One region of the Sphaerisporangium aureirubrum genome, then DNA from elsewhere that is predicted to be linked to it. Evidence: predicted binding sites of a transcription regulator. Region 1 holds the regulator's gene; each other region holds the start of a gene.
What was found. The regulator LexA, encoded in region 1, represses DNA repair genes until DNA is damaged. The targets are predictions, from matches to a motif close to TCGAACANNTGTTCGA.
Positions count from the first base shown of each region.

Region 2: a site for LexA is predicted at 3,705-3,720, ahead of ruvC (crossover junction endodeoxyribonuclease RuvC). Genes of this name have one in related genera too.
Region 3: a site for LexA is predicted at 4,786-4,801, ahead of ACFP1K_RS34025 (DUF6504 family protein). Genes of this name have one in related genera too.

Region 1 covers NZ_JBHSRF010000002.1:208,084-215,889, reverse strand. Annotated here, with positions in the region: gene leuS (leucine--tRNA ligase) at 1-1,356, shown strand, start outside; gene lexA (transcriptional repressor LexA) at 1,422-2,132, opposite strand; gene nrdR (transcriptional regulator NrdR) at 2,697-3,176, shown strand; gene ACFP1K_RS02360 (vitamin B12-dependent ribonucleotide reductase) at 3,277-6,141, shown strand; gene ACFP1K_RS02355 (hypothetical protein) at 6,197-6,619, shown strand; gene ACFP1K_RS02350 (MBL fold metallo-hydrolase) at 6,624-7,424, shown strand; gene ACFP1K_RS02345 (hypothetical protein) at 7,501-7,668, opposite strand.
Region 2 covers NZ_JBHSRF010000049.1:48,598-56,403, reverse strand. Annotated here, with positions in the region: gene ACFP1K_RS26930 (alkaline phosphatase D family protein) at 1-1,001, shown strand, start outside; gene pdxT (pyridoxal 5'-phosphate synthase glutaminase subunit PdxT) at 1,067-1,657, shown strand; gene ACFP1K_RS26920 (YebC/PmpR family DNA-binding transcriptional regulator) at 1,661-2,410, shown strand; gene ACFP1K_RS26915 (GNAT family N-acetyltransferase) at 2,465-3,637, shown strand; gene ruvC (crossover junction endodeoxyribonuclease RuvC) at 3,754-4,332, shown strand; gene ruvA (Holliday junction branch migration protein RuvA) at 4,329-4,949, shown strand; gene ruvB (Holliday junction branch migration DNA helicase RuvB) at 4,957-6,012, shown strand; gene yajC (preprotein translocase subunit YajC) at 6,394-6,747, shown strand; gene secD (protein translocase subunit SecD) at 6,830-7,806, shown strand, end outside.
Region 3 covers NZ_JBHSRF010000080.1:34,254-42,059, reverse strand. Annotated here, with positions in the region: partial or broken gene ACFP1K_RS34050 (serine/threonine-protein kinase) at 1-447, opposite strand, end outside; gene ACFP1K_RS34045 (ABC transporter ATP-binding protein) at 569-1,648, opposite strand; gene ACFP1K_RS34040 (ABC transporter permease) at 1,645-2,514, opposite strand; gene ACFP1K_RS34035 (ABC transporter permease) at 2,502-3,395, opposite strand; gene ACFP1K_RS34030 (ABC transporter substrate-binding protein) at 3,421-4,581, opposite strand; gene ACFP1K_RS34025 (DUF6504 family protein) at 4,864-5,130, shown strand; gene ACFP1K_RS34020 (DNA polymerase III subunit alpha) at 5,130-7,806, shown strand, end outside.

The DNA of each region.
Region 1 (7,806 bases):
CTGCCCGACCCAGCGGAGAGCGGCACCGCGACGCCGGGCGAGGGCCGTCTGGTCAACTCCGGGCCGCTGGACGGGCTGACCAAGACCGGCGCCATCGCCCGGATCGTCGAGATCCTGGGCGAGCGCGGCACCGGCGCGGCGGCGGTCAACTACCGCCTGCGCGACTGGCTGCTGTCCCGCCAGCGTTACTGGGGCACGCCCATCCCGATCATCCACTGCCCCGACTGCGGCGAGGTGCCGGTCCCCGACGACCAGCTGCCCGTCACGCTGCCCGACCTGCGCGGCGACGCCTTGGCGCCCAAGGGCGTGTCGCCGCTGGCCAGCGCCACCGACTGGGTCAACGTCGCCTGCCCCAAGTGCGACGGCCCGGCGCTGCGCGACACCGACACGATGGACACCTTCGTCGACTCCTCGTGGTACTTCCTGCGCTACTGCTCGCCCCAGCTGGACGACGCGCCGTTCGACGTGGAGCAGGTGCGCCGCTGGGGGCCGATCGACCAGTACGTCGGCGGTGTGGAGCACGCGGTGCTGCACCTGCTGTACTCGCGGTTCTTCACCAAGGTGCTGCACGACATGGGCATGGTGGACTTCCCCGAGCCCTTCCTGCGCCTGCTGAACCAAGGCCAGGTCGTCAACCAGGGCAAGGCCATGTCCAAGTCGCTGGGCAACGGCGTCGACCTGGGCGAGCAGATCGACGCGTTCGGCGTGGACGCGGTCCGGCTGACCATGGTGTTCGCCGGCCCGCCCGAGGACGACATCGACTGGGCGGACGTCTCGGCCGCCGCGTCGCAGAAGTTCCTGGCCCGGGCGTTCCGGGTGATGGCGGAGGCCGGGGCCGCGTCGGCGCCAGGAGCGGACTTCTCGTCCGGCGACACCGAGCTGCGCAAGGTCACCCATCGCACCATCGACGAGGTCACCCGGCTGGTCGAGGCGCACAAGTTCAACGTGGCGGTCGCCCGCACCATGGAGCTGACCACCGCGGCGCGCCGTGCCATCGACACGGGCCCAGGCGCGGCCGACCCCGCGGTGCGCGAGGCGGCCGAGACCCTGGCGGTGCTGCTGTCCCTGGTCGCGCCGTACTGCGCCGAGGAAGGCTGGGAGCGGCTGGGACACGGCCCGTCGGTCACCCGGGCCGGCTGGCCGGCCGCCGAGCCCGCGCTGCTGGTGCAGGAGTCGGTGACCTGCGTGGTGCAGGTGGCGGGGAAGGTGCGCGACCGCCTGGAGGTCTCGCCCGACATCTCCGGTGCCGCGCTGGAGGAGCTGGCCCTGGCCTCGGAGAAGGTGCGGACGTACCTGGACGGCGCGCCCCGCAAGGTGATCGTGCGGGCGCCGAAGCTGGTCAACATCGTCCCCTGACCGGGGGCCGATCGCTGGTGAGCCGGGTCAGGAAGGCCTGACCCGGCCGCTCTGCCGGAACCCGGTCAGAGCTTGCGGAGGACCGCGGTGACCTTGCCGAGGATGGTGGCCTCGTCGCCGGGGATGGGGTCGTAGACGGGGTTCTGCGGCACCAGCCAGACGTGGCCGTCCTTGCGCTTGAAGGTCTTCACGGTGGCCTCGCCGTCGATCATCGCCGCGACGATGTCGCCGTTGTCGGCGACCGGCTGCTGGCGCACCACGACCCAGTCGCCGTCCGCGATGGCGGCTTCGATCATGGAGTCGCCGGCGACCTGGAGCAGGAACAGCGTGCCCTCGCCCACGAGCTGCTTGGGCAGCGCGAAGACGTCCTCGATGCGCTCCTCGGCGAGGATGGGGCCACCGGCGGCGATGCGGCCGACCAGCGGGACGAACGCGGCGGTGGGCCTGCTGATCAGCGGCTCGTCCTCGCCGTCGCCGACGGGGTCGACCCAGAGGGCCGGCTCGCCGGGCAGGCGGACCTCCAGGGCACGGGGGCGGTGCGGGTCGCGGCGGAGGTATCCCTTGCGCTGGAGCGCGGTGAGCTGGTGGGAGACGCTGGAGGTGCTGGTGAGCTGGACGGCCTCGCCGATCTCGCGCATCGAGGGCGGATAACCCCGCTGCTGCACGGAGTCGCGGATCACTTCCAGGATCTTGCGTTGCCTCGGGGTGAGACCGAGCTCGTCACGCCTTCGCACGGCCAGGTCGCTGACGACCGCGCCGATCTCCTGCTCGCTCATGAACTCCTCCTCACCGGGCGCCGGTGAGGCGCTCGGTCCGTGGCGCCCGCCCAGCCCGGCCGCCGTGTGCCTGCCATGCCTGCAATGCCGCCCACACGGCGACAATAACTCCGTTCAAGATCGTCATCAAACACGTGTTCGATAATGGGGCCTCTGATCGGGCATTATCGTGCCCGCCATCGTACGGGAGTTCGATCGCTCTCGTGTTCGACTTTTGCGATCTTATGCCGGACGGGTGTCGAAGTCGATCACGCCCGGCCGGTCTCCGTAAGGTTCTGCACCGGCGCCGCGAGCGGATCCGGGTCGTGCCTGGTGGGGCAAGGGGTGCGGCAGGGGATCAGGGGTGCGACACGCCGTCCGCGGTGCCGTTATCGCTGATGGGCGGGGTGGTTCGCGCGTAGGGGTCGCGCCGACTTGCGTTCATGCGGCGGCACTCCTACGGTTAGACCACAACATCTAGTAGTTACACCGATGTGGTTCACCATAGGTTGTGTTTCCGTCGGCGCACCGAGTCAAGATCGACGAGTGCGCCGGCCTGTTCCGCATGGGCGGGGGAGGTGACACGTGCACTGTCCGTTCTGTCGTCATCCGGACACCCGGGTCATCGACAGCCGCTCCACCGAGGACGGCGCCGCGATCCGCCGCCGGCGCACCTGCCCCGAGTGCGGACGCCGGTTCACCACGCAGGAGACCGTGCTGCTGATGGTCAGCAAGCGCAGCGGGGTGACCGAGGCGTTCTCCAGGGACAAGGTGATCGCCGGGGTGCGGCGGGCCTGCCAGGGACGCCCGGTCAGCGAGGACTCCCTCGCCCAGCTCGGCCAGCGGGTCGAGGAGAGCATACGGGCCAGAGGGGCGGCCGAGATCCCGGCCCACCAGGTGGGCCTGGCGATCCTCGGGCCGCTGCGCGACCTGGACGAGGTGGCGTATCTCCGGTTCGCCTCGGTGTACCGCGGCTTCGAGACGCTCGCCGACTTCGAGGCGGAGATCGAGCAGCTCCGGGCCGCGCGCGACGCGAGGGCGGCGGGCCAGGCGGAGCCGGCGTGACGGCCGGCGAGACGGTGAACACGTCCCCCACGCGGGGGGCAGGGCGGTGTGACGGTGTGTTCCAGGAACAAGGGCTCCAGGGCCCCGGAAGGGGGAGATCATGACGGAGACGGTGAGTGGCTCGGTGGGACGCGGGGGCAAGCGCGCCCCCAAGGGCTTGAAGATCAGGCGTATCCACACCACCCCCGGTGTGCACCCGTACGACCAGGTGCGCTGGGAGCACCGTGACGTCGTGATGACCAACTGGCGGGACGGCTCGATCAACTTCGAGCAGCGCGGCGTCGAGTTCCCCGACTCCTGGTCGGTGAACGCCGCCAACATCGTGACCACCAAATACTTCCGCGGCGCCGTCGGCACCCCGCAGCGCGAGGTCAGCCTGAGGCAGCTTGTCGACCGTGTGGTGGGCGCCTACACCCGCACCGGGCGCGAGCACGGCTATTTCGCCTCCGAGGAGGACGCCGAGATCTTCGACCACGAGCTGAAGCACGCGTTGATCCACCAGGTCTTCAGCTTCAACTCGCCGGTGTGGTTCAACGTGGGCACCGCCTCGCCGCAGCAGGTCAGCGCGTGCTTCATCCTGGCGGTCGACGACCAGATGGAGTCGATCCTGGAGTGGTACAAGGAAGAAGGCGTGATCTTCAAGGGGGGGTCGGGCTCCGGCGTCAACCTCTCCCGCATCCGCTCCAGCAAGGAACTGCTGTCCAGCGGCGGCACCGCCAGCGGCCCGGTCTCGTTCATGCGCGGCGCGGACGCCTCCGCGGGCACCATCAAGTCCGGCGGCGCCACCCGCCGGGCCGCCAAGATGGTCGTGCTGGACGTCGACCACCCCGACATCGAAGAGTTCATCGAGACCAAGGCCCGCGAAGAGGACAAGATCCGCGCGCTGCGGGACGCGGGCTTCGACATGGACCTCGGCGGCCGGGACATCGTCTCGGTGCAGTACCAGAACGCCAACAACTCCGTGCGAGTGTCGGACGAGTTCATGCGGTCCGTCGAGGCGGGCGGCGACTTCGGGCTGCGGGCCCGGCTGTCCGGCGAAGTGATCGAGCGGGTCGACGCCAAGTCCCTGTTCCGCAAGATGGCCCAGGCCGCGTGGGAGTGCGCCGACCCCGGCGTGCAGTACGACGACACGATCAACGACTGGCACACCTGCCCGGAGACCGGCCGCATCACCGCGTCCAACCCCTGCTCGGAGTACGTCCACCTGGACAACTCCTCCTGCAACCTCGCCAGCATCAACCTGCTGAAGTTCCTCGGCGAGGACGACACCTTCGACGTCGACCGGTTCGTGAAGCTGACCGAGCTGATCATCACCGCGATGGACATCTCCATCACCTTCGCCGACTTCCCGACCAGCAAGATCGCCGAGACCACCCGGGCGTACCGCCAGCTCGGCATCGGGTACGCCAACCTCGGCGCGCTGCTCATGGCCACCGGCCACGCCTACGACTCCGACGGCGGCCGGGCCGTCGCCGCCGCGATCACCAGCCTGATGACCGGCGTCTCCTACCGCCGCAGCGCCGAGCTCGCCGCCATCGTCGGCCCCTACGACGGCTACAAGCGCAACGCCACCCCGCACAAGCGGGTCATGCGCAAGCACGCCGCCGCCAACGACGAGCTGCGCGCCGCCGACGACCTGGACCGCCCGATCCTCGCCGAGGCCACCAAGCAGTGGCAGGAGTGCCTCAAGCTCGGCGAGAAGAACGGCTACCGCAACGCCCAGGCGTCGCTGCTCGCGCCGACCGGCACCATCGGCCTGATGATGGACTGCGACACCACCGGCATCGAGCCGGACCTCGCGCTGGTCAAGTTCAAGAAGCTCGTCGGCGGCGGCTCCATGCAGATCGTCAACCAGACCATCCCGCGGGCGCTGCGCCGCCTCGGCTACCAGCCCGAGCAGGTCGAGGCGATCGTCGAGTACATCGCCGAGCACGGCCACGTCATGGACGCCCCCGGCCTGCGCCCCGACCACTACGAGGTGTTCGACTGCGCCATGGGCGAGCGGGCCATCGCGCCCATGGGCCACGTGCGCATGATGGCGGCCACCCAGTCGTTCCTGTCCGGCGCCATCTCCAAGACCGTCAACCTGCCCGAGTCGGCCACCGTCGAGGACATCGAGCAGGTGTACCTCGAAGGCTGGAAGCTCGGCCTGAAGGCCCTCGCGGTCTACCGCGACAACTGCAAGGTCGGCCAGCCGCTTTCGGTGTCCAAGAAGGGCGGCGAGAAGGCCGCCGAGCCCGCCGTGGCGCCCGAGCCGGTCGTCCAGGTCGTCGAGGTGGCCAAGCCGACCCGCCGCCGCCTGCCCAACCAGCGCCCGAGCAGCACCACCCGCTTCACCGTCGGCGGCGCCAAGGGCTACATGACCGCCTCGTCCTACCCCGACGACGGCCTCGGCGAGGTCTTCCTGAAGATGTCCAAGCAGGGTTCCACCCTGGCCGGTGTGATGGACGCCTTCTCCGTCGCCATCTCCGTGGGCCTCCAGTACGGCGTCCCCCTGGAGACCTACGTCAGCAAGTTCGTCAACATGCGCTTCGAGCCCGCCGGCATGACCGACGACCCCGACGTCCGCATGGCCGCCTCGGTGGTCGACTACATCTTCCGCCGCCTCGCCCTGGACCACCTCCCCTACGAGGACCGCGCCGCCCTCGGCGTCTTCTCCGCCGCCGAACGCGCCGCCCAGCAACGCGGCGAGGACCCCGCCGCCGTGGCCGAGGTCCTGGACACCGCCGCCCTGGCCCAGTCCGCCCCCATCGAGGAAAAGGTCACAGACCCCACCCCCCGCCCCGCCCCGTCCCCCACCACCACGGAAACCCACGCCCACAGCAACGGCACCCCCCACGCCCTGGAAAGCCACCAGGGCCGCACCGCCGACGCCCCCCTCTGCCTCACCTGCGGCACCAAGATGCGCCCCGCGGGCAGCTGCTACGTCTGCGAGGGCTGCGGCAGCACCAGCGGCTGCAGCTGACCGGCCGTCCCCCGCCGGGCACCCGCCCGGCGGGGGATTCGGTTAGCATCGGCGCGTGAGCACTGAGCCGGTTGCAGCGGGGGAGTCCGGTGACGTCCGTTCTCCGCTGGCATGGGACGGGGAGCCGGCCGCGAAGTTGAGCGAGGGGGACCTCGCGCACGCGGTCGCGTTCCTGGAGAACCTCTCCACTACTTCGCCCGGGTTCCTCGGGCGGTCGGCGGGGCCCGGTGGGGACCCTGGAGCGCCCGAGGGGGCGGTTCGCGAGGTCACCTTCGCGATGCCCGAGGCGCTGATCGCGGCGGTGCGGGCGCGGGCGGGTGACGAGGGGGTCGGGCGGTACGTCGTCGCGGCGGTCACGCGTCAGGTGGAGCTCGATCTGCGGGCCGAGCTGGCCGCGCTGGTCGGGTCCGAGCTTGAGCCTGTCTCCCCGGATGTCTTCGCCCACCTGGACACGGCGCCGGGCGGGGCCTCCTCCTGACCCGATGGGGCGCTGGATCGAGGTCGGCGACGGGGTGCTGGTCCGGCGGCACGAGGAGCTGGACCTTTCCCTCGGGCTGATCGCCGGCGGGCGTGGCTGCCTGGTGGTGGACACCGGGGGAGACGAGGCGCAGGGGGCGGAGTTCGCGGCGGCCGTGCGCGAGGTGACCTCGCTGCCGTGGTCGGTGGTTCTCACCCACGCCCACTTCGACCACACCTTCGGCACCGCGGCGTTCGGGGAGTGCGCGGTGTGGGCGCATCCCGGATGCGCGGCCGAGCTGGAGGCCGGTGGGGAGGCGCAGCGTGCCACCTGGGCCGAGCACTACCGCACCGCAGGGCGGACGGATATCGCGGAGAGCATCGAGGCGACCCGGATCGTCCTGCCGGACCGTCTCGTGCGGGACCGGGCCGAGGTCGACCTGGGGGGCCGCGTGGTGCGGCTCCTGCACCCCGGTCCCGGGCACACCGGCCACGACCTGGTGGTCCACGTTCCGGACGCCGGTGTGGTGTTCGCGGGGGATCTGGTCGAGCAGGGCGCGCCGCCCGCGTTCGAGGACTCCTATCCCCTGGAGTGGCCGTCCACCCTGGGCGGCGTGGCGGCGCTCGGTGCGTCCACGACGGTGCCCGGGCACGGGGAACCCGTGGACGCGGCGTTCGTGGCCGGTCAGCGGGCGGAGCTGGACGAGGTGGCCGCGCTGTGCGAGGCGGTCGCGGCGGGAACCCTGACGGCGGCCGAGGCGCTGGAACGCTCGCCCTATCCCGCGTCCTTCACCGCCGGCGCCCTGTCGAGAGCGGGGTCGCGATGATCGAAGTACTCAAGCCGGTCGTCGACATCGCCGGGCGGACGTTCTCACGCTCTCAGCGTCCGGCGACGTCCTCGGGTCAGGCCGCGGGGCTGGGGTTGCCCGGGAAGCGGACGACGTTGCGGCCCGTGTAGGACTGGAGGTGGACGACCTTGGGGTCGCGGGGGCGGTGGCGGGGGTGCGCGGAGCGGATGTCGCGCACCTTGGTGCGGGGTAGGTACGCGGGTACGGCGCTCAGCCTTCTCATGGAGTCCCCCCGACGTGATGCGTTCGTTATAGAGATGTCTACAGATGCTGTCGTAAGACTATTGTAAAGATCTCTAGTACGGGAGCGGACGCCCCGACGGCGAGCGCAGATCCAGGACGAACGCGCTCGTGGTGCGGC
Region 2 (7,806 bases), on a different contig from region 1:
TCCACCTCGGCGACTACATCTACGAGTACGCCAAGGGCGAGCACGCCTGCCCCGGCGGCAACGTCCGCGACCATGAGGGCCACGAGTCCCGCACGCTCGCCGACTACCGCCGCAGGCACGCCCTGTACAAGACCGACCCCGACCTGCGGGCCGCGCACGCGGTGGCGCCCTGGGTGTCGGTCATGGACGACCACGAGGTCACCAACAACTGGATGAGCCTGGTGCCCTCCGCCCGGCGCGCCGCGGCGTTCCGCGCGTACTACGAGCACATGCCGCTGCGCTCCGACGCCAGGCCCAAGGGCCCGCGGATCCGCCTCTACCGGCGGCTGCGGTGGGGCGACCTGCTGACCCTGCACATGCTGGACACCCGCCAGTACCGCGACCCGCTGCCGTGCGGCCCCGGCTTCCAGGAGTGCCCGCAGGCCGCGAAGAAGGACCGCACGATCACCGGGGCCGACCAGGAGCGGTGGCTGCTGGACGGGTTCCGCGGCTCGGGGGCCCGCTGGGACCTGATCGGCCAGCAGGTGTTCTTCGGCCACCGCGGCCGGGGCGACGACATCGGCGAGGAGGTGGTGCGGCAGGACGCCTGGGACGGCTACTCCGGCTCCCGCACCCGGGTGACCAGGGGCTGGATGGACGCCGGGGTGCGCAACGCCGTGGTGCTCACCGGCGACGTGCACTCCCACTGGGCGGGGGACCTGGCGCTCGACTACGACGACCCCGGCTCGCCGGTGGTCGGCACCGAGCTGGCCGTCACGTCCGTCACCAGCGGCGGGGACGGCCACGACGGCGACCGGGCGCGGGACGCGCTGCTGGCCCGCAATCCGCACCTGCGGTTCCACCTGCGCAGGCGCGGCTACATCCTCCTGAAGATCGACCAGGCCGCGCTCACCGCGCTGTTCAAGACGCTGCCCTACGTACGGCTGCCCGGCGCGCCCGTCACCGTCGCGAGCACCTTCGTCATCGCCGACCGCGTGCCCGGCCTGGTCCGCCAGCCCTGACCGGTTTGGGGTGTCGTGCGGCTTGGCCGTACGCTTTTTGGCACAGCGATCGAGAGGAACCACCGGTGACGACCGCGCCGACCATCGGCGTACTAGCCCTGCAGGGCGATGTGCGTGAACACGCCCGCTCCCTTGAGAGCGCCGGCGCCCGGCCCGTCGCGGTCCGCAGGCCCGCCGAGCTGGAGGCCGTGGACGCGCTGGTCGTGCCCGGCGGCGAGTCGACGACCATCTGGAAGCTCGCCGAGGCGTTCGAGCTGCTGGAGCCGCTGCGCATCCGCGTCAAGTCCGGCATGCCGACCTTCGGGTCCTGCGCCGGCATGATCATGCTCGCCGACCGCATCGAGGGCGGCATCGCGGGCCAGCAGACGCTCGGCGGCATCGACATGGTGGTGCGGCGCAACGCCTTCGGGCGGCAGATCGACTCGTTCGAGGCCACCCTCGACTTCGCCGGCCGCGGCCCGCTCCATGCCGTCTTCATCCGCGCACCCTGGGTCGAATCGGTCGGCGCGGGCGTGGAAGTGCTGGGTGTGGCCGAACCGGGGGATAGGATCGTCGCGGTCCGGCAGGGACCTTTGCTCGCGACGTCATTCCACCCCGAGCTGACCGGGGACGCGCGGGTCCATTCTTATTTCGTCGAGATGGTGAGGGAGCTCTAGCCGATGTCCGGCCACTCCAAATGGGCGACGACGAAGCACAAGAAGGCCGCGCTCGATGCCAAGCGCGGCAAGCTTTTCGCCAAGCTCATCAAGAACATCGAAGTGGCGGCCCGGACCGGCGGACCCGACCCGGACGGCAACCCCACGCTGTACGACGCCGTCCAGAAGGCCCGTAAGAACTCGGTGCCCGTCGAGAACATCGAGCGCGCCCGCAAGCGCGGCGGCGGCCTCGAGGCCGGCGGCGCCGACTGGCAGACCATCATGTACGAGGGCTACGCCCCCGGCGGCGTCGCGGTCCTGGTCGAGTGCCTCACCGACAACCGCAACCGCGCCGCGTCCGAGGTCCGCGTCGCGATGACCCGCAACGGCGGCTCGATGGCCGACCCCGGCTCGGTCGCCTACATGTTCAACCGCAAGGGCGTCGTGATCGTCCCCAAGGGCACCCTCGCCGAGGACGACGTCCTGATGGCCGTCCTCGACGCCGGGGCCGAAGAGGTCAACGACCTCGGCGAGTCCTTCGAGGTCGTCTCCGAGGCCGGCGACCTGGTCCCGGTCCGCAAGGCCCTCCAGGAGGCCGGCATCGACTACGACTCCGCGGAGAGCAGCTTCCTGCCCACCCTGAGCGTCCCCCTGGACGAGGACTCGGCCCGCAAGGTCTTCCGCCTCATCGACGCGCTGGAGGACAGCGACGACGTCCAGAACGTCTACGCCAACTTCGACGTCAGCGACGAGGTCCTCGCCAAGCTCGACTGACGGCGCGGAAAACGATTAGACCCGGCCCGGGGGCCCGCCGTAGGTTTGGCGGTCGTGGAGATTCGCGATCTGACCGTGGACGACCTGGACGCCGTCCTCGACTGCCGCACCCGGGCCTTCGGCGTGCTGTCCGGTGACGACGCCGCGTCCTGGCGCACCATGGTCACGCCCCTGATGCCCGAGGGCCGCTACCTCGGGGTGTTCGACGGCACCCGCCTCACGGGGGCAGGCAGGGTCAACAACTACGTGCAGTGGTGGCACGGCCGCCCCATCTCCATGGGCGGCATCGCGGGGGTCACCGTGGCGCCGGAGGACCGCGGGCGGGGCGTCGGGCGCATGCTGATGCGCGGCCTGCTCGCGCGGTGCGCCGACCTCGGTCACGCCGTCTCCGCGCTCTACCCGGCCACCACGCAGATCTACCGGAGCCTCGGCTGGGAGCACGCCGGCGCCCGCTACCGCGTCAACATCCCCACCGAGGCCCTGCGCCTGCTCCAGGGCAGAGCCGGCGGCGGGGTCCCGCTGCGCAGGGTCGCGCCGGACGACGCCCCCGAGATCGGCAAGGTGCTCGACCGCGTGTACGGCGCCACCCGCGCCTCCGGGCCGCTCATGTGGGAGGAGCGGCTGATGCGGCACTGGCTGACCGACGACACCGATTACTGCTACCTCGCCGACGACGGCTTCCTGGCGTACTGCTGGGACGGCGGCGACCTGGACGTGGACAACCTCGTCGCCGGGTCGGAGGCCACCGCGCGGGCGCTGTGGGCGCTCGTCGGCTCCTCGTCCTCGGTGGCCAGGTCGGTCACCGCCACCGTCGAGCCGGACGACCCGCTGCTGTGGCTCCTGCGGGAGCGCAAGGACGAGCACATCTCGGCCACCCGGTGGATGTTCCGCCTGGTCGACCTCCCCGCCGCCGTCGCCGCCCGGGGCTACCCCGAGACCGTGAGCGCCGAGACCGTCGTCGCCGTCGACGACCCCGAGCGTCCCGCCAACTCCGGCACCTGGCTCCTGTCGGTGGCCTCCGGCACCGCGACCGCCACCCGCGTCCCCCCGCCCGCCGAGTCCCACTCCGTCCCCCACCTCACCATCGGCGGGATGTCGGCCCTGTTCGCGGGCGTCCAGCTCGCCACCCTCCGCCGCGCCGGCCTCCTCACCGGCGGCACCCCCCACACCGACGAGACCCTGTCCTCGGTGTTCGCCGCCAAGCCCTACCTGATCGACTACTTCTGATCCAGGGGCGCCCGGGCACGCGGAAGGCGGTGCGTGCGCGGGATCGCGGATGCGGGTACAGTCTGCGCCGAACAGGTGTTCGGCGGGTGGGAGGCGGGCTGGTGCGGCTGCCGCGGCTGCGGGTGATGGGGGTCGATCCCGGGCTGACCCGGTGCGGTCTCGGCGCCGTCGAGGGACGCGCCGGCGCGCCGCTCACGCTGGTGCGGGTCGGGGTGGCGCGCACTCCGGCGGGCGACGACATCGGGGCGCGGCTGGTGGCCATCGAGGCCGAGATCGAGCGCTGGCTGGACGACGTCGAGCCGGACGCCGTGGCCGTCGAGCGCGTCTTCAGCCAGAGCAACCTGCGCACGGTCATGGGCACCGCCCAGGCGTCCGCCGTCGCCATCGTCTGCGCCGCGCGCCGCGGCCTGCCCGTGGCGCTGCACACCCCGTCCGAGGTCAAGGCCGCCATCACCGGCTACGGCAACGCCGACAAGGCCCAGATCGGCGCCATGGTCACCCGCCTGCTGCGCCTCCAGGCCATGCCCAAGCCCGCCGACGCCGCCGACGCCCTGGCGCTGGCCATCTGCCACATCTGGCGCGGCGGCACCCAGAACCGCCTCAACGAGGCCGTCGCCAAGGCCAGGAGCACCGCCCCGGCGGCGGCCGGCGCGGGCCGCGTCAAGCCGCGCGCAGTGGAAGAGGTGGACGGATGATCGCGTCGGTCGCGGGCCGGGTGGCGGCCGTCGGGCCGGACTCGGCGGTGCTGGAGGTCGGCGGGGTCGGGATGCTGGTCCACTGCGCCCCGGGCACCCTCGCCACGCTGCGGGCCGGTGAGCAGGGCCGTCTCGCCACGTCCCTGGTGGTCCGCGAGGAGTCGCTGACCCTCTACGGCTTCGCCACCGACGACGAGCGCCTCACCTTCGAGATGCTGCAGACCGCCTCCGGCGTCGGCCCCAGGCTGGCCCTCGCCATGCTGGCCGTGCACACCCCGAACGCCCTGCGGGTCGCCGTGGCGAGCGCCGACGTCAAGACGCTGACCATGGTCCCCGGCATCGGCCAGAAGGGCGCCCAGCGCATCATCCTGGAGCTGAAGGACAAACTCGGCACCCCCGCCGAGGCCGTCGACGCGGCCCTGAACGGCCACGCCCGCCAGGCTTCCTGGCGCGACCAGGTCCACTCGGCCCTGGTGAACCTCGGCTACTCCGCCAGGGACGCCGACGAGGCCGTCGCGGCCGTCGCCCCGCAGGCCGACGCCGACGTCGCCGCGGGCCGCGCCCCCGCCGTCGCCGCCCTGCTGAAGTCCGCCCTGCGGGCCCTGAGCGTGAGATAGGGAAGCGATGAGCCTGGAACGGGATCTCGTGTCGCCGGACGCCGAGGGCGACGAGCAGGCGATCGAGTCGGCGCTGCGGCCCAAGCGGCTGGCGGAGTTCATCGGGCAGGGACGGGTGCGCGAGCAGCTGTCGCTGGTGCTGGAGAGCGCGGTGCGGCGGGAGAGGTCGCCCGACCACGTGCTGATGAGCGGGGCGCCGGGGCTGGGCAAGACGACCCTCGCCATGATCGTCGCGGCGGAGCTCGGCGCGCCGCTCAGGCTGACCTCGGGGCCGGCGCTGGAACGCGCGGGGGACCTCGCGGCGATCCTCTCGACGTTGTCGGAGGGCGAGGTGCTGTTCGTGGACGAGATCCACCGCATGGCCCGGCCCGCCGAAGAGATGCTGTACCTCGCCATGGAGGACTTCCGGGTCGACATCGTGGTCGGCAAGGGCCCGGGGGCCACCGCCATCCCCCTGGAGATCGCGCCGTTCACGCTGGTGGGCGCCACGACCAGGGCCGGGCTGCTGCCCGCCCCGCTGCGCGACCGCTTCGGGTTCGTCGCGCACATGGACTTCTACGAGGTCGCCGAGCTGGAGCAGGTGCTGCGCCGCTCGGCGCGCCTGCTGTCGCTCGACCTGCCCCCCGAGAGCGGCACGGAGATCGCCCGCCGGTCCCGCGGCACGCCCCGCATCGCCAACCGCCTGCTGCGCCGGGTGCGCGACTTCGCCGAGGTCCGCGCCGGCGGCGTCATCACCGTCGAGGTCGCCTCGGCCGCGCTCGACCTGTACGAGGTCGACGGCGAGGGCCTGGACCGCCTGGACCGCGCGGTGCTCGGCGCGCTGATGCGCAAGTTCGGCGGCGGCCCGGTCGGGCTGTCCACCCTGGCGGTGGCCGTGGGGGAGGAGCCGGAGACCGTGGAGGTGGTCGCCGAGCCCTTCCTGGTCCGCCAGGGTTTGCTGGCCCGCACCCCCCGCGGCAGGGTCGCCACCGCGGCCGCGTGGGCCCACCTCGGCCTCACCCCGCCCCCCGCCGCGTTCGGCGCCCACCCCGTCCTCTTCGAGGACCCTTCCGCGGGAACCTGAACGGCCGCCGGCGGCCTTGACCGCCGTGTTTACAACGGCATTCGGCTCACGCTCCCACAAGAGGACACCGGGTGCTGTGAAGACTTCCGGGACGACGGTGGGACCGGGCCTGAAGGGGGTACGTGTGCAGGTAGGAGGGCTCGAGCTGAAAATTTCAAAATAACCGCAGGGACCGGTCACAGATCGGTGACAACGGGAACTTTCCCGTGCGCCGGTTCGTGGGGTCGTTGCCGGGCTTTGACAAGCTCGCCTAAACTCCGTGGCTTGGCTGCATGTGTACGCTGAGACGCTCAGCGTGCGTGCCCTAGTCGCCAGACCTCCGGTCGCAGGCCGGTCAGTTCAAACCGGAAGGAAGCCCCCGTGCAGGGCCTTGGATCATTCTTGCCACTGATCTTGCTGGTCGTGGTCTTTTATTTCCTGCTCATCCGCCCGCAGCGCAAGCGGCAGCAGGAGCAGGTACAGATGCAGAACAGCCTGGTGCCGGGCAGCCGGGTGATGACCACCACCGGCCTGTTCGCCACCGTCGTCGCCGTCCAGGACGACGACGTGGTCCTCGAGGTCGCTCCCGGCGTGGAGACCCGCTGGGTCAAGGGGTCGATCGGCCGCGTGGTGACACCGGTGGAGGAGGAGACGGTGGACAATGATGAGGGTGTCACCGACACCGTCGTCGACGAGCCGATCGCCGACGCCGCCGAGCGCGGCACGAACGAGGGTTCGGCCGACAAGAAGTCCTGACCTAGGATCATCGCAAACCCCTTGACGAAAGAACTGACCACCAGTGGCCCCATCGACAAGTAGCCAGAGCAGGCCGGGACGTGTGCTCCTGGCTCTTCTGGCGCTCATCCTCGCCATGGGCGCGGCGATGTTCCTGCAGAAGGCACTCGTCCCCAAGTACGGCCTCGACCTCGCCGGCGGCACCACGGTGACCCTCTCCCCGGTCACCCAGAGCGGCCAGACCCCCTCCCAGGAGAGTCTCGACCTGGCTGTCAGCATCATCCGCGAGCGGGTGAACGGCGGCGGCATCTCCGACGCCGAGGTCGCCAAGTCGGGCGACAACATCGTCATCTCCGTGCCGGGAGCGGGCCAGGCCGAGGTCGTCAAGCGGGTCGGCACCACCGCCGAGCTGCGCTTCCGTCAGGTGCTCGGCGTGGCCGCGGCGAACGCCGTGCCCGGCAAGATGCCGACCGCCCCGGCCTCGCCCGGCACGTCCGGGACGCCCGCGCCCTCCGCGACCGCCAAGCCGTCGTCGACCGCCGCGCCCGCGCCGAGCTCCACGCCGGCCGGCCGCGCGCTGTCCTCGGCGCTGACCAGCCCGAGCCCGGGCACCACGCCATCTGCCTCGGCGTCCGCGTCCGCTTCCGGCGCGGCGACCCCGGACCCGAGCGCCTCGGCGTCCGCGAGCGCCCCGCCCGCCGAGCAGGACCCCCTCGCCGGGGTGGACCCCACCGGTATCGACCCTGCCGTGCTCGAGCAGTTCCGCACGCTCGACTGCACCAAGAAGGACCGCGGCCAGGGCGTTCAGGACGACCCGAACAAGCAGTTCGTCGCGTGCAGCAACGACGGCACGGCCAAGTACATCCTGGACAAGGCGGCGGTGAAGGGCACCGAGGTCTCCACGGCCAGCGCGGGCGTCGACCCGACCACCGGTGAGTGGATCGTCCAGGTCACCTTCAAGAGCCAGGGCGCCAGCCAGTTCTCCAAGATCACCGGCGCGATCACCAGCCAGCCCCAGCCGCGCAACCAGCTCGCGATGGTGCTGGACAGCCTGGTCATCTCCTCCCCGGTCATCGAGGA
Region 3 (7,806 bases), on a different contig from region 1:
GCTCAGGGTGTCCATGGCACGGGCGATGCCGAAGTCGATCACCCGGGGCCCCACGGGGGAGAGCAGCACGTTGGACGGCTTCAGGTCCCGGTGCACGATGCCCGCGCTGTGGATGGCGGTCAGCGCGGTCGCCACCCCGACGGCGAGCGCGTCCAGGCTGGACCCCCGCATCGGGCCGCCGCTGCGCACCGCGTGGTCCAGGTCGGGCCCGTCCACGAACTCGGTGACCACGTACAGCTGGTCCCCGTCCAGGTCGGCGTCCAGGACCGCCGCCGTGCAGAAGCGGCGGACCCGGCGCGCCGACTCGGCCTCCCGCCGGAAGCGGGTGCGGAACTGCTCGTGACGGCTGTACTCCGGGTTGATCACCTTGATGGCGACCCGCTGCCCGGTGCCGTCCAGCCCGAGGTAGACCGTGCCCATCCCACCCCGGCCCAGTCGGCCGACCACCTGGTATCGGCCGATCTGGGAGGGCTCACCCGGACTTAGGTTGTTCACCACGTCGCCTAACCGCTATGCACCTGTTCGCGAGTGCCTACCTTATCGAGCCAGGCCGCACCCGGACGGGCACTCATTCGGCCGCGACGGCCTCCGGCGCGCCGGCCGGTGCGGAGGACGTCCGCGCGGCGACCAGCACGGGCCGTTCCACCAGCCGTACGGACGCACAGTCGCCGGGCGCGAGCCGCACGGCGTCGTGCCCCGGCAGGTCGGCCAGGAACTCGGTCTCCCCGACCCGCAGCCGCAGCCGCACCGACGCGCCGCGGAACGAGGAGGACACCACCAGCGCCGGACCGTCGCCGGACGGCGTGACCAGCACGGTCTCCGGCCGCACCAGCACGTCGACGTCCGGCGTCGAGGGCACCGCGCCGTGCACCGGCAGCCGCTGGCCGAGCACCTCGACCTCCGTCCCCGACAGCCGCCCGGGCAGGTGGTTCATGGTGCCGACGAACTCCGCCACGAACGGCGTCGCGGGCGTGTCGTACACCTCGGCTGGGGTGCCGGACTGCTCCAGCCGCCCGTCCTTGAGGACGGCCACGTGGTCGGCGATCGACAGCGCCTCCTCCTGGTCGTGCGTCACGAAGATCGTCGTGATGCCCAGGTTCTGCTGCAGCCGCCGGATCTCCTCGCGCAGCGAGACCCGCACCTTGGCGTCCAGCGCCGACAGCGGCTCGTCCAGCAGCAGCACCCGCGGCTCCAGCGCCAGCGCCCGGGCCAGCGCGACCCGCTGCTGCTGCCCGCCGGACATCTGGTGCGGGTACCGGTCGCCGTGCACGGGCAGCCCGACCAGTTCCAGCAGCTCGGCGGCCCGCGCGTGCCGCTTGGCGGCGGGCACCTTGCGCACCCGCATGCCGAACGCCACGTTGTCGCGCGCGTTGAGGTTGGGGAACAGGCTGTAGGACTGGAACACCATCCCGGCGTCGCGCCGGTTGGCCGGCACGTGGGTGATGTCGTCGCCGTCGACGAGCACGGCCCCCTGGTCGGGGGTCTCGAAGCCCGCGACGCAGCGCAGCGCCGTCGTCTTGCCGCACCCGGACGGCCCGAGCAGGGCGATCAGCTCACCCGGCGCGACCGTCAGGTCCAGCCCGTCGAGGGCCGTGGTGGCGCCGAACGCGCGGCGCAGCCCCCGGAACTCCACCCGAGCCCCGTTCACGATTCGCTCCTTCTATTGGTTCCCGCGGTGGAAAGGACGAGCAGCAGCAGCCAGGTCAGCAGCAGGCTGAAGATGGACACGGCGACCGACATGGCGGCGTTCGACCCGGAGATGGTGACGATCCACACCGAGAACGGCTGGAAGCCGAGCAGCCGCGCCACCGTGTACTCGCCCAGCACCAGCGCCAGGGTGAGGAACGACGCGCTGGCGAGGCCGGACTTCAGGTTGGGTACGATGACCCGCAGCAGCACCTGCGGCCAGGACGCCCCGCAGTTGCGCGCGGCCTCCACCAGCGTGCGGACGTCCATCGCGCCGAGCCCGGCGTCCAGCGCGCGGTATACGAACGGCAGCGCCAGCACGACGTACGCGACGACCAGCACGACCGGGAACGTGGGGTTCTGGATCGCGATCATCGTCTGGTAGAACGGCGTGGTCGCGAGGTAGTCCGGCCCCCAGCGCAGCACGGTGCTGATCCCGGCCACGAAGGTGATGGGCGGCACCACCAGCGGCAGGGTGCACAGCACCTCCATCACCGGCCGCAGCCTCGGCGCGCTGAGCCGTACGGCCAGCATCGCGGGCAGCGTCAGGGCCAGCACCACCACGATGGTCGCGGCGGCCAGGCCGAGCGACAGCAGCAGGCTCGCGCCGAAGCCCTCGGCGTCGAAGATCTCCAGGTAGGCGTCCAGCGTGAACCCCTGGACGGGGTCGTTCACGGTGAACACGAACGAGGCCAGCAGCGGCACCACGAAGTACAGCGCGGCCAGCGCGAGCACGATGCCGCGCCAGACGCGCACCCGGCGGGGCCGCCCGCCCCGCCCGGCGGGGGCGGTGACCTCGGGCAGGACGGTGGGGGTCAGCGCAGCCATCGCGCGCTCCTGCGCTGGAGGGGAAGGTAGACGGCCATGACCAGGCCGGCCACCACGATCATGTCGAAGCTGAGGGCGAGCGCCACGTTCTCGTGGCCGATCAGCACGTTGCCGGTCAGGGCGTCCGCGATCTGCAGGGTGACCAGCGGCACCACCGTGCCCACCATGGCGGCGGCGGTGGCGTACGCGGCGAAGGCCCCGCCGAACAGCAGGACCACGCCGCCGAGCAGCGACGGGGTGAGCACCGGGATGCCGACGTACCGCCAGAACTGCCAGGCCGAGGCCCCGTTGTTGCGGGCCGCCTCGCGCCACTGGGGACGCAGGCCGTCCAGCGCGGGCACGACGACCAGCACCATCAGCGGGATGGAGAAGTAGAGGTACACCAGGGCGAGGCCCCAGAAGCTGTAGAGGCTCCAGCCGATGCCGTCCAGCCCGAGGCCGCGGGTCAGGACGCCGGAGTTGCCGAGGGTGGCGATCCAGGCGAAGGCCAGCGGGACGCCGCCGAAGTTGGCGAGCACCCCGGACGCGGTCAGCACGGCCTCGCGCAGCGCGCGGTGCCGGGAGGTCACGATGGCCTGGGCGAGGAACGTGCCGAGCACCGCGCCCACCACGGCGACCAGCGCGGACAGCTTGACGCTGCCGAGCAGGGAGGTGAGGTAGGCCCCCTGGAGGGACTCGGTGAGGTTGGCCGTGGTGAGGGAGCCCTCGGAGGTGAACGCCCCGCCGAGCAGGGCGACGGCCGGGATCCCGAAGGCGAGCCCGATGAAGATCAGTAGAGGGAGCGCGGCCGCCCAGCCGGGCGAGCGCGGGCGCCCCCGGCCGCCCCGGGCCGGTGTGGTCCGGGGCAGGCGGGCGGGCGCCGTCGAGGATGTCTCGGTCATGGCGTCGTTGCCGGGTGCGTCAAGATCAGCCGGAGACCGCGGCGCCCCAGCCGGTGGCCAGGACCTCCTTGGCCTTGGTGACCTGGGCGTCGGTCGGGAACTCGGGCGTGCCCTCGACCGCGGGCAGCTTGGCGACCAGCGCGGCGTCGGCCGTGCCGTCGGTCTGCATGGCGGGCAGCAGCACCGCGCGGGCGTAGCCCTTCAGCCACAGGTTCTGGCCCTCGGGGCTGTACAGGAACTCCTCCCACAGGCGCGCGGCGGCGGGGTGCGGGGCGTCCTTGTTGATCGCCTGGGCGTAGAACTGGGCGTACTTGCCGTCGCTCGGGACCGCGACCTTCCAGTCGACGCCCTTGCTGACGAACTCGTCGGTGTAGCCGGCGTTGAGGTAGTCCCAGTCGATGCTGATCGGGGTCTCGCCGCTCTGCACGGTGGCCGGGGTCGACTCGACGGGGTTGAAGTTGCCCGTGTCCTTCAGCTTCTTGAAGAAGTCGATGCCGGGCTGGATGTCGTCGAAGTTGCCGCCGTTGGCCAGCGACGCGGCGTACACGCCCGCGAACGCGGCGCCCGCCTTGGTGGGGTTGCCGTTCAGCGCGACCTTGCCCTTGTACTCGGGCTTGAGCAGGTCGGCGAAGGTCTGCGGGCAGTTCTCCACCTTCTTGGCGTCGCACCCGATGGAGACGTAGCCTCCGTAGTCGTTGTACCAGGTGCCGCTCGCGTCCTTCTGGCCCTCGGGGATCTTGTCCCAGCTCTGCACCTTGTACGGTGCGAACAGGCCTTCCGCCGCGCCGCTGAGCGCGAAGGCGGTGCCGAGGTCGAGGACGTCGGGGGCGCGGTCCTGGCCCTTGCGGGTCTTGACGGCGTTGATCTCGTCCTGGCTGGAACCGTCGGGGTTCTCGCTGTTGACCTTGATGCCGTACTTGGTGGAGAACGCCGAGATGATCTCGCCGTAGTTGGCCCAGTTCGGCGGGAGGGCGATGACGTTGAGCTGTCCCTCCTTCTTGGCCGCTTCGACCAGCTTGTCCAGGCCGCCGAGGTCGGCGGCGGAGGTGGCCGTCTTGGCGGCGGAGGCGGCGCCGCCGGCGTCACCGGAACCGGCGGTCGGGGCGGCGCCGCAGGCGGCACCAAGGGAAGTGGCGACGGTAAGGGCGGCCGCCAGGCCGACGATACGCGTACGGGGTGAATGCACGTTTAGCTCCCGCTATCTGATGGTATGGGGGAAAGTTACGCGACCCCGGACAATAAATAGTGTCTAGTCCGCTGCGTTCCGGTGTAGTTGTGTGAACGAACACTGATGTGATCGTCACAGTCAAGGCCGTGCCACGCATCCCTGCGATCACCAGGCACGTTACCGCAGCATGTCCGGCTCGTCCGGATTTGCCTCCGGGGTGCTGGGAACGTATGTTCGAACCAGCACCGCCCGTCTTCCCCCGGGTGTTCAGTTCCGAAGGCCCCAGGGAGAAGATCCGCCTTGAGCAGAATCTACGGCGATCCCATCGAGGTGTGGACGCGAGACGGCGAGCCCGCCCGCTTCGTCTGGCGGGACCGGCTGTACGTCGTGCGCCGCGTCCTCGACCACTGGGTGACCTCCCGCGAGTGGTGGCGGATCGCGGAGAGCGACCCCGGCGAGCGGCGTTTCTGGCGGGTCGAGGCCAGCCCCGGCGGCGACACCGGCACCTACGAGCTGCGGTTCGACACCGCGAGCGGGGGCTGGCTGATGCTGAGGGCGTGGGACTGATGTTCCCCCACCTGCACGTCGCCTCCGCCTACTCGCTGCGGTACGGCTCGGCGTTCCCCGCCGCCCTGGCGGCGCGCGCCGCGGCGCACGGCATGGACGTCCTCGCGCTGACCGACCGCGACGGCATGTACGGCGCGGTCAAACACGTCCAGGCGTGCGCCGAGGCGGGCCTGCGTCCCGTCGTCGGCGTCGACTTCGCGCTGGACCGGCCCGGCGAGGACGCCTGCCGGGTGACCGTCCTGGCCAGGGCCGCCGGGTGGGCCCACCTGTGCCGCCTTACCGCCGACGCCCACCGGGCGGGGGAGCGGGGCGAGCCCCGGGTGACCCGCGAGATGATCGCCCGGCACGCCGGCGAGCTGGTGGTCATGCTCGGCCCGAGGTCCGACGTGGGCCGGGCGGTGGCCGAGCGCCGCGACCGGCGGGCGCACGAGCTGCTCACGGACTGGCGGGCCGCCGTCCCCGACCTCGTGGTCGAGGTGGTCGACCACTACGGGCAGCGGGACACGAGCGTCGCCCGGCGCATGCTGGCCCTCGCCGGGCCGGCGGGCGTGCCGGCCGTGCTGACCAACGCGGTGCGCCACCTGGACCCGGGGGACTACCGGGTGGGGGACGTGCTGGACGCGGCGCGCAAGCTCGTGCCGCTGCACCCCCGGCACCTGGAGCACTCCGCCGCGCACGCCTACCTCAAGGACGGCAAGGAGATGGCGCTGATGGCGTCGCGCGTCTGCGGCGACGACGGCCGCGCGCGCGACCTGCTCGCCGCCACCCGCCGGGTCGCCGAGCGCTGCGTGCTGGACCCTCTGGAGGTCCTCGCGCTGGTCGGCGACCCGCAGCGGCTGCACCTGCCCGAGGTGGACGGCGACCCCGTGCCGCTGCTGCGCTCGCGCTGCGAGGAGAGGCTGGCGTGGCGCGGGATGGAACGATCCAGGGACGCCAGGGAGCGGCTGGAGGCGGAGCTGGCGGTGATCGAGCGGAAGCGGCTGTCCGGATATTTCATCGTCGTGGCCGGGATCACGGACATGATCCGCGAGATGGGCGTGCGCTGCGCCATCCGCGGCTCCGGCGCGGGCAGCCTCGTCACCCACCTGCTGCGCATCGGCGAGGTCAACCCCCTCGACCACGGCCTCCTCATGGAGCGCTTCCTGTGCGACAGCCGCCGAGGGCTGCCGGACATCGACGTGGACGTGGAGTCGGCGCGGCGGCTGGACTGCTACCGGGCCATCCTCGACCGGTACGGCGAGAGCCGCGTCGCGTGCGTGTCCATGATGGAGACCTACCGGGCCCGCAGCGCCATCCGCGACGTCGGGGCCGCCATGGGCCTGCCGCCGCACGAGATCGACACCATCGCCAAGGCGTTCCCGCACGTCCGGGCCCGGCAGATCCGCACCGCCCTGACGGATCTGCCGGAACTGCGCGGCAGCGGCCTGAACGACCGGGCCCTGACCACCATGTTCCGGCTGGCGGAGAAGCTCGACGGCCTGCCCCGGCACATCGCCCTGCACCCCTGCGGCGTCCTGGTCGGCAACGCCGGGCTGCGCGACCGCACGCCGGTGGAGCGCAGCCTGCTGGAGTTCCCCATGAGCCAGTTCGACAAGGACGACGTGGAGGAACTCGGCCTGCTCAAGCTGGACGTGCTCGGCGTGCGCATGCAGTCCGCCATGGCGTACACGCTGAGCGAGATCGAGCGGGTGGACGGCGTGGACGTCGACCTGGAGCGGGGCGTGCCCCGGGACGACACCCCCACCTACGACATGATCCGCACCGGGCGCACGCTCGGCTGCTTCCAGATCGAGTCCCCCGGCCAGCGCGAACTGGTCGCCAAGCTGGAACCCCGGGTGCTGCACGACCTGATCGTGGACATCTCGCTGTTCCGCCCCGGACCGGTCAACTCCGACATGGTGACCCCCTACCTGGAGGCCCGGCACGGCTGGCGCGAGCCGTCCTACCCCCACCCCCGGCTGCGCGACGCGCTGGCCGAGACGCACGGCGTGGTCGTCTTCCACGAGCAGGTGCTGCGCATCATCGACGTCATGACCGGCTGCGGCCTGTCGGAGGCCGAGAGCATCCGCCGCAAGCTGGGCGACTCCTCCGCCAGGGCGGGGGTCATGGTGTGGTGGGAGAGCAACGTGCTGCCCGAGTACGACCGCGCCACCACCGACCACGCCTGGCACATCCTCGACGCCTTCGGCTCCTTCGGCTTCTGCAAGGCCCACGCCGCCGCGTTCGCCCTGCCCACCTACCAGTCGGCCTGGCTCAAACGCCACCACACCGCCGCGTTCTTCGCCGGCGTCCTCACCCACGAGCCCGGCATGTACCCGAGCCGCGTCCTGCTGGACGACGCCCGCCGCTCCGGCGTCGCCATCCTCCCCCTGGACGTCAACCACTCCGCCCGCCACTGGCGCGTCGAACGCCACCTCTCCCCGGTCCCCCCCGAGGGCCCGGCCGCGCCTGGGGACTCCGCCGCGCCTGGGGACTCCGCCAGGCCGGGGGGTTCCGTCACGTCCGGGGACTCCGCAGCGCCGCAGGCCTCAGGACCGTCCGAGGGCGACCTGGACCGCATCGGCCACGGCTACGGCCTGCGCGTCCCCCTCTCTTCGGTCAAAGGCATCAGCGAGGCCGAGATCGACCGCATGGTCGCCGGCCGCCCGTACACCTCCCTCGCCGACTTCTGGGCCC